DNA from 2 places in the Undibacterium sp. WLHG33 genome. Region 2 is predicted to be linked to the other one. Evidence: predicted binding sites of a transcription regulator. Region 2 holds the regulator's gene; the other holds the start of a gene.

Region 1 (4,972 bases), 850 kb from region 2:
TATTTCAACATTGCAATTCGGTAGTGGGACAGTCATCGGGATTCGGGGACTCATTTTACCTTACGGCCTGATGATTTTCACCTTTGACTTTCAGCATGAATGATTTCACGCTTTACTCTGATTTTTTAATTTACGCCATAAGGTGGTTCTGCTGATACCTAAATACGCGGCGACAGCATCGCGCTGATGGCCGAACCGTTGCATGATTTCTTCCAGCGATTCGTCGCTGGCAACGGGAATATCTGGTAACTGGTTTTTCCCCGGGAGAACGATGCTCATTGTTTTAGCTGTTTCGTTCGTCGCGATTCCAGATGCTAGTTCCGGTAAAATTTTGCCGACAAACGCCGGACTCAGCGCCTGTAATGGTTCTGCAGCAAGGAACAGACCGAGCCGCTCCATCATGTTGCGCATCTCCCTGACATTACCTGGCCAGGGATAGGTTTCAAATAAACTGGTGCAACTGCTGATTTCTGCATGCAGATTCGGGTGGGGGCGGGCGCCCATCGCCGCCAGAGCATGTTTCAGGGACCATTCTGCCAGCGGCATAATGTCTGCTTGCCGTTCGCGCAGCGGTGGCAGTTGCAGGCGCAACACCGCAAGCCGGTAAAACAGATCTGAGCGGAATTTCCCTTCTCTGACTCTGGCTTCAAGATCGCAGTGGGTTGCGCTGATGATGCGTACATCGACCGCGACCGGACGCACCCCGCCGACCCTGACAATTTCGCGTTCTTCCAGAACGCGTAGCAGACGGGTTTGCAGGTTCAGCGGCATTTCGCCGATTTCATCCAGAAATAAGGTGCCGCGATTGGCGGCCTCAAATAAGCCTGCATGACCACCGCGCCGCGCGCCGGTGAATGCACCTTCGTCGTAACCGAATAATTCTGATTCCAGCAGCGATTCCGCAATCGCACCGCAATTGACGGCAACAAAAGGCTGCCTTGCGCGCGGGCTTTCGCTATGTATGGCTTGCGCAGCCAGCTCTTTACCGGTGCCGGTTTCGCCCTGCAGCAACACTGTGGCGGGAGAGCGCGCAAATAAGCTGATCGCGCGGCGGGTGCTTTCCATGACGGCCGACTCACCGCGCAGATCGCTTAAGCCGTGTTTGGTACGTAATGCGTCAGCGGCCGGATGATGCCTTCCCCGCTGTGACTCCAGTCGGGTCAGGCGGGCGATTTCGAGTGCGTCGTCAAAAGCCTGACGAATCGACGTGGCGGAGTACATAAAAATACCGGTCAGACCCGCTTCGACCGCCAGATCGGTAATCAGGCCGGCGCCGACGATTGCCTGTATGCCACTGGCCTTGAGTTCGCTGATCTGCGCCCGCGCGTCTTCTTCGGTCACATAGGTACGCTGTTCTATCTTGAAGCCGAAGGTATTTTTGAAATCGACCAGTTCGGGCATGGTTTCCTGATAGGTAATCAGAGCGATTTCGCTCGATACCTTGCGCGCCCGTGCCAAAGCCTGCATGACGTCAAAACCGCTGGCCTTGGCGGTGACGACAGGAATCGGCAGACGATTTTTCAGGTACGCGGCATTGGAGCCGGCGGCGACGACGGCATCGCAACGTTCGGTTTGCAGACGTTCGCGGATATGCTGTACCGCTTCCTCAAAACCCATATTCAGTGGAACGATATCGGCATTCGCGTCGTATTCCACCATGATGTCGCGGAACATGTCGAACAAGCGGGAAATCGACACTGTCCAGATAACGGGTTTGTCCTGCGTTTCACGCAGCGGTAATGGCGGTTGTTTCATATTTGTTTCAATTCTGAAAAACGTGTTTCATTTTTCGTTTAATGAAACATCATTATGAAACATCTTATCTGAAATACGCAATTGATTATTCTTAAATTGTGCTGCTTAAGTCCTTGATTTTTAACATTCCCAGTCTAAGCTGTTGCGATGCTGGTTCGCGCTGGCATGTTGATTGCAATAGACGCTCGCAACTTCATTAACCTGAAAGACATCAACGATATGAGCAACTACTCCGCAGGTGCCGCCTTCCGTAAGGCGATGCAAGAAGAATCCCCGTTACAAGTGGTTGGCGCGATCAACGCGAACCATGCTTTGCTGGCCAAACGCGCTGGTTTCAAGGCTATTTATCTGTCCGGTGGCGGTGTCGCTGCCGGTTCTCTCGGTTTGCCTGATCTGGGTATTTCCAATCTGGATGACGTGCTGACCGATGTGCGCCGTATTACCGATGTGTGCGACCTGCCTTTGCTGGTCGATGTGGATACCGGTTTCGGTTCATCTGCGTTCAACGTGGCACGCACAGTCAAATCGATGATCAAATTCGGCGCTGCGGCGATGCATATCGAAGATCAGGTCGGCGCTAAGCGTTGCGGCCATCGTCCGAACAAAGAAATCGTCACCAAGCAGGAAATGGTTGATCGCATCAAAGCCGCAGTCGATGCGCGTACTGATGAAAATTTTGTGATCATGGCGCGTACCGATGCGCTCGCCGTCGAAGGTCTGGAAGCCGCGATTGATCGCGCGCAGGCTTGCGTGGAAGCGGGTGCCGACATGATTTTCCCGGAAGCGATTACCGAACTGGCGATGTACAAACAATTCGCTAACGCGGTCAAAGTACCTATCCTGGCCAACATTACCGAGTTCGGTGCGACACCGTTGTACACCGTCGAAGAATTAGCCGCAGTCGATGTCGGTCTCGTGTTGTATCCATTGTCCGCATTCCGCGCAATGAACAAAGCGGCTGAGAATGTGTACACCGCGATTCGCCGCGACGGTTCGCAAAAGAACGTGGTCGATACCATGCAAACCCGGATGGAATTGTACGAGCGCATCAATTATCACGATTTCGAGCAAAAACTGGATGCCTTGTTTGCGCAGCAAAAGAACAAATAATTCCTTATTTGCTACCGGATTCCATTCATTTTAAAACCGTATAAAAACACATACTCCCCCTGTTTTTTTAAATAATCGCCTTATTCTCAGCAGATTCATTGGGCGTTAAAAAATACTGGGGGGAGTATCTAATTATCTCAGGAGAGCACCATGACCGAAGCAGTTCCTTTCAAACCAAAGAAATCCGTTGCCTTGTCCGGCGTGACTGCGGGTAATACCGCTTTGTGTACCGTGGGTAAAACCGGTAATGACCTGCATTACCGTGGTTACGATATTCTCGACGTGGCCGATGCCTGCGAATTTGAAGAAATCGCCCATTTGCTGGTACATGGCAAGTTGCCGACCGTCGCCGAATTGCATGCCTACAAAGCAAAATTGAAAGCATTGCGCGGCTTGCCTGCGAATGTGAAAGCGGCGCTCGAATGGTTGCCTGCATCCTCGCATCCTATGGATGTGATGCGTACCGGTGTTTCTGCACTGGGTTGCGTTTTGCCGGAAAAAGATGACCACAACACACCGGGCGCGCGCGATATCGCTGATCGTCTGATGGCGTCGCTGGGTTCCATGCTGCTATACTGGTACCACTACAGCCATAACGGTAAACGCATAGAAACTGAAACTGACGACGAATCGATCGGTGGCCATTTCCTGCATCTGCTGCATGGTCAGAAGCCAAGCAAGCTTTGGGAAAAAGCGATGCATACTTCACTGATTCTGTATGCAGAGCATGAATTCAATGCATCAACATTTACCGGTCGTGTCATCGCCGGTACCGGTTCCGATATGTATTCTGCGATTACCGGTGCGATCGGCGCACTGCGCGGTCCTAAACACGGCGGCGCGAATGAAGTCGCGTTTGAAATTCAGAAACGTTACGACAATCCGGATGAAGCAGAAGCCGACATCAAAAAACGTGTTGAAAATAAAGAAGTTGTGATCGGTTTCGGTCACCCTGTCTATACGATCTCTGATCCACGCAACAAAGTGATCAAAGAAGTTGCGCGCAACCTGTCGAAAGATGCGGGCTCTATGAAGATGTACGACATCGCTGAACGTCTGGAAACAGTGATGTGGGACATCAAAAAAATGTTCCCGAATCTAGACTGGTTCTCTGCTGTGTCGTATCACATGATGGGTGTGCCAACAGCGATGTTCACACCATTGTTTGTGATCGCCCGCACATCCGGCTGGGCGGCACACATCATCGAACAGCGTATCGATAACAAGATCATTCGTCCTAGCGCAAATTATGTCGGTCCTGAGGACTTGAAATTTGTGCCGATCAAGAGCCGCAAATAATCTGTCATTTGTCTGAGTCGCTGACGCTGCTTACTCATGTGTAAGCAGCGTCAGCGCAGAAAAGAGGGCAAAGACGCAGCAAGAGATTGCCACGCGTTTCGCTCCCGGAACATCCATTATTCCTGAATAAGCCATGAACACTGCAAACCGCAAACCACTCCCCGGCACCCAACTGGATTTTTTCGACGCTCGTGCAGCGGTCGATGCAATTCAACCCGGCGCCTATGACAAGCTGCCATACACTTCACGCGTACTGGCTGAAAATCTGGTGCGTCGTTGCGACCCGGCGACGCTGACTGAATCGCTGAAGCAATTCATCGAACGCAAACGCGAACTCGATTTTCCATGGTTTCCGGCGCGTGTAGTCTGTCACGATATTCTGGGACAAACCGCGCTGGTCGATCTGGCCGGTTTGCGTGATGCGATTGCAGATCAGGGCGGTGATCCAGCGCAAGTCAATCCGGTCGTGCCGGTACAACTGATTGTCGATCACTCGCTGGCAGTGGAATGCGGTGGTTTTGATCCTGATGCGTTCGCCAAAAACCGTGCGATTGAAGACCGTCGCAATGAAGACCGCTTTGATTTCATCAACTGGACCAAAAAAGCCTTCAAAAATGTCGATGTGATCCCACCGGGTAACGGCATCATGCATCAGATCAATCTGGAACGGATGTCACCGGTGATTCATGCGAAAGATGGCGTGGCGTTTCCTGATACGCTGGTCGGTACCGACAGCCATACGCCGCATGTTGATGCGCTGGGTGTGATCGCGATTGGTGTTGGTGGTCTGGAAGCAGAAAACGTCATG
Region 2 (4,972 bases):
CAAGTACGACAGCGTTCTGGCAGAATACCTCGCATGAAGGCACAAATCACTATCGACCGCGCACGCACCTGGATGGCTATCGCTGCTGTCGGTCTCCTTGCACTTAGCAGTTTCTGGCTGTACGACACAGTACGTCGTCAGGGCGCCGATGATTACAACCGGACCTCAGCGCGTCAGGAACCGGATTATTACGTCGAGAATTTTAATTTCATCAAACTCTCGAATAACGGCAAGGCAAATTATCACGTGACCGGACAAAGCCTGGTGCATTTACCGCGCACGGATCAGTACGATATCAAAGAGCCGCGCATCAGCAGCTTCGATACGCAGCGCACACCGATCACGATTAATGCAGCGCGTGCGGTTGTGGAACAGAAATCTGAGGTGCTGTCCCCAAAACGTACCGAAGATGTGGTGCATCTTTATGATCAGGTAAGAGTAGAGAGGCCACAAGGAATCAACTCCAGTTTTATGCGGGTAGAAACAGAATATCTGCAGTTACTGCCGGACTCCGACATCGTCAGGACGGACCAACGCATCAGACTGATCACGGATAACGGCGAAACCGATGCGACCGGTATGATCGCGAACAATGCGAATCAGGAATTGCGTCTGCTCAGTAAAGTGCATGCACGCCTGTTCAAACATAAATGAAAAAACATTCATCAACAACACAGACAAGACAGAGAGTAAACATGCGCCCCGAAAAAAAAACAGTGCATCTTGCGTTGAGCTCATGGATGTTAGCCCTGATGGCTTTACTGTCCGTATCCAGCGTTCACGCTGAAAAAGCAGACAGTCTCAAAGAAATGACGATAGAAGCAGACCAGTTTTTAAATAATGGCAAGACCAATGTCAGTACGTTTTCAGGTGATGTCGTGGTCGTCCGCGGCACACTGAAAGTCAGAGCAGAAAAAGCTGTTGTTACAAAAAGTGCCGATGAATTCCAGCATGTTGTACTGACCGCCAAACCTGGCGCAAAAATCACGTTTCGTCAGAAGCGCGACGGCGGGCCAGATCTTTGGGTGGAAGGCGAATCCGAAAAAGCGGAATACGATGAAAAAACAGAATTCGTAAAATTCCTGTTCAGGGCACAAATACGCTATCTCGACGGAAACAAAGTCACACAGCAACAAGAAGGAGAATTCCTTTCCTACGATAGTAAAAATGATGTCTTTGTCGGCGTCAATTCCAGCTCAGGTCAGGCAGTGTCAGGAGGCGGTCGCATCAAAACCACGATACAACCAAGAACTGAGAAACAGGCAAATTAAGATGGCATCAAAAGACAGCACGCTGACCGTCAAAGGTCTGCAAAAACGCTACGGTGCGCGACAAGTTGTGCGCGATGTATCGCTGCTGGTAAAAAGCGGCGAAGTCGTCGGGCTGCTGGGACCAAACGGCGCAGGTAAAACCACCTCTTTTTACATGATCGTCGGGCTGGTACCTTCCGACGCCGGCGAAATCAATATCGACGATACGAATGTTTCGGATTTACCGATACATCAGCGTGCTGTCCTCGGTCTGTCGTATCTGCCTCAGGAAGCATCAGTGTTTCGTAAACTGACGGTCGAAGAAAATATCCGCGCTGTACTAGAACTGCAAAAAGACAAAGACGGAAAATTTTTATCCGAGAAAAAAATCCGGCAACGTCTGGACAGCTTGCTGACCGATCTGCAGATAGAAAAAATCCGTGACAGTCAGGCGCTGGCTTTATCGGGCGGTGAACGACGTCGCGTCGAAATTGCGCGTGCACTCGCGACGAACCCGCGTTTTGTTCTGCTCGATGAACCTTTTGCCGGAGTCGATCCGATTGCAGTGATTGAGATTCAACGCATCGTCCGCTTCCTGAAAGAACGCGGTATCGGTGTGCTGATCACCGATCATAATGTCCGCGAAACGCTGGGTATCTGTGACCATGCCTACATCATCAATCAAGGCTCGGTATTAGCCAGCGGCAAACCCGACGACATCATTCAGAATGAGTCTGTGCGACGCGTCTATCTGGGAGAACATTTCCGGATGTAACGGGACGCATTATGAAACAAAGCCTGCAACTACGTACTTCTCAGCATCTTGCGCTGACGCCTCAACTGCAGCAATCGATACGGCTGTTGCAACTGTCAACGCTGGAACTGCATCAGGAACTGGAAACGCTGCTGATAGAAAATCCTATGCTGGAGCGTGTCGATGATCCTATGGATAATGCGGTCCGCCTGCTGGCGGATGGCGCCATCAACAATACAAGTACGACGCCGGATGCAGGCATGGAAAGCATCACTCCTTCTGAAAGCGCCGCGCCACAAGAAGCTGCTGTCGAAGCTGATGTGCCGGTCAACGACAGCATCAGTGCCAACGAAGAAGAGTGGAGTTTTAACGATGCGCCTTCCGGTGCAGCTAACGCCGATGAAGATGAAGGCAGGCCTCAGCTCGAATCTGCCCACATCAGCCTGCGTGACTATCTGCTGGAACAAATGCGCCTCACGCTCAGGGAAGCACGCGACCGCGCATTGCTGGAACTGATCATCGACACACTCGATGATAACGGCTACCTGACAGAAAGTCTGGAAGAAATTCACGCTGGTCTGCCACTCGAATTATTAATAGACGAAGAGGAATTATCGTTCGCGCTGAAGATGCTGCAGAGTTTTGATCCGCCGGGTGTCGGTGCGCGAAACTTATCAGAGTGTCTCGCGATACAGATCAGGCGCATGCCGAAAATTCCTTTTGTTACCCGCCGTCTTGCACTGGCACTGGTGGAAACACAGCTGACTTTGTTTGCACAAAGAGACTTCACAAAATTAAAAAAAATATTCGACTGCGATGATGAAGATTTGCGCGAAGCGCAGGCAGTCATACGGCAATGCGAACCACGGCCAGGTATCACATTTGCCACCAGCAGCTCAGACTATGCAGTACCGGATGTGATCGTCAGAAAAAATGGTAATGGCTGGCAAGTGTTACTGAATCAGGATGTGATGCCGAAACTGCGCGTGAGCAGTATGTACGCCAACATCATGCGGCAGAACCGCGGCGAAACAGGACTTGGAACCCAGTTACAGGAAGCACGCTGGCTGATCAAAAATATGCGTCAGCGCTTCGAAACAATCTTACGGGTGTCACAAGCGATAGTTGAAAGACAACGTAATTTTTTTGCGCATGGTGCTGTTGCGATGCGCCCTCTTGTTTTGCGCGAAATAGCTGATACACTGGGTCTGCACGAGAGCACTATTTCTCGTGTGACGACTCAGAAATACATGCTGACCCCGCATGGGATGTTTGAGTTGAAATATTTTTTCGGCAGCCATGTTGCGACGGAAACAGGGGGTGAAGCCTCTTCCACCGCGATACGTGCACTCATCAAGCAGTTGATAGGAGCAGAAGACCAGAAAAGCCCACTCTCTGATAGCAAAATCGCAGACATGCTGGGTGAACAGGGCATGGTAATTGCCCGACGGACCGTAGCCAAATACCGTGAAGCCCTGAAAATACCGCCAGTCAGTTTGCGAAAATCTTTGTAAGCAGTCCTTGTAATCACGGTTTGAATTGCTATATATGATTTAGCTCAACGCCGTAAAATCAAAATGAGCTTATTGTTATTAGCAAGCAATATCACTAAAGGAGCACAGTATGAATCTCACCATCAGTGGACATCACGTTGAAGTCACTCCTGCCATTCGTGAATATGTACATACCAAGCTGGAACGTATCCGGCGTCACTTTGATCAGGTCATTGATCTGACCGTCACGCTGACCGTCGACAAGCTGAGCGAAAAAGAGAAACGACATAAAGCCGACATTGACCTGCATATCAGTGGTAAAAATATTCACGTTGAAAGTCTGGCGCATGATTTATACGCTGCGATTGATACACTGATTGATAAACTGGATCGTCAGGTGATCAAGCATAAAGATAAAGTTCAGGGTCACGATCGCGATGCGATCAAACATATCCCTGATCCGGCATCGGCATAATCGCCCGCCTCCCGTTATTTACGGAACACGAAAACAAGGACGCCAACAGCGTCCTTTTTTGTTATCTGTTTTTTGTTATTTTTGTCGTACTGACGAAGTGCAAACAGGAATAAAATGATTGCCCTGTCACGACTATGTTAATGGTATCTACATGAGCGAATACGTAATCACTTCCGTTAAAAATCAGATCGGCTACATCACTCTCGACCGTCCGAAAGCATTGAACTCTCTGTCACTGGAGATGGTGCGCGCACTCACCGCCACATTATTGGCGTGGCGCGACGATACAACTATCCGTGCCGTATTCATACACAGCAGCAGTGAAAAAGCATTTTGTGCCGGTGGCGACATCCGCTTTTTCTATGACGTCGGCACCGCTACGCCAACTGGTGACAGCGCCCTGCTCGAAGATTTTTTTACCGAAGAATATGCGTTAAATCATTTGATACATTTTTACCCTAAGCCCTACATCGCGTTGATGAATGGTGTGGTGATGGGTGGCGGTATGGGCATTGCGCAGGCAGGTGAAAATTGCCGTCTGCGTATCGTGACCGAACGTACCAAAATGGCGATGCCGGAAGTGAACATCGGTTTATTTCCCGATGTCGGCGGTAGTTATTTCCTGTCGCGAACACCGGGTGAAATCGGTACTTATCTCGGTCTGACTGGCGATATCATTGCCGCTGCCGATGCCTTATATGCAGGCCTCGCTGACGTCTATATCCCAACATCTGAACTGCCAGCATTACTGACGATGCTGGAGCATACCGAAGCGGCAGATATACGCCTGGCGATACGTGAATTTGCTGCGCCATTTGCAGCGCAGGCCGATCCGGCCAGCAGTAAACTTGCCAGCCAGCGCGCCTTGATCGATCAGTTTTTCAGCGGCAACAATGTGCTGGCCATCGCAGAAAAATTAAGCAACAACAGCGATGCATTTGCTCAGCAAACACTGGTCACGATGGAGAAACGTTCGCCTTTACTGATGTGCGTCACGCTC

What was found. Region 2 encodes sigma-54, which starts transcription at its own class of promoters, with help from an activator protein. Its sites were predicted from a motif close to TGGCANGNAANCTGCTTT; they were not measured.
Region 1: the regulator sigma-54 is predicted to act here: its motif matches at 1,917-1,934, upstream of prpB (methylisocitrate lyase).

Annotation. Positions count from the first base shown of each region.
Region 1 is NZ_CP186697.1:3,376,284-3,381,255, forward strand. Features, by position in the region: gene ACOTSW_RS15255 (response regulator transcription factor) at 1-1, opposite strand, end outside; gene prpR (propionate catabolism operon regulatory protein PrpR) at 106-1,755, opposite strand; gene prpB (methylisocitrate lyase) at 1,975-2,865, shown strand; gene prpC (bifunctional 2-methylcitrate synthase/citrate synthase) at 3,016-4,164, shown strand; gene acnD (Fe/S-dependent 2-methylisocitrate dehydratase AcnD) at 4,298-4,972, shown strand, end outside.
Region 2 is NZ_CP186697.1:391,225-396,196, reverse strand. Features, by position in the region: gene ACOTSW_RS01865 (KdsC family phosphatase) at 1-37, shown strand, start outside; gene lptC (LPS export ABC transporter periplasmic protein LptC) at 34-654, shown strand; gene lptA (lipopolysaccharide transport periplasmic protein LptA) at 696-1,271, shown strand; gene lptB (LPS export ABC transporter ATP-binding protein) at 1,273-2,025, shown strand; gene ACOTSW_RS01845 (RNA polymerase factor sigma-54) at 2,037-3,518, shown strand; gene hpf (ribosome hibernation-promoting factor, HPF/YfiA family) at 3,628-3,972, shown strand; gene ACOTSW_RS01835 (enoyl-CoA hydratase/isomerase family protein) at 4,124-4,972, shown strand, end outside.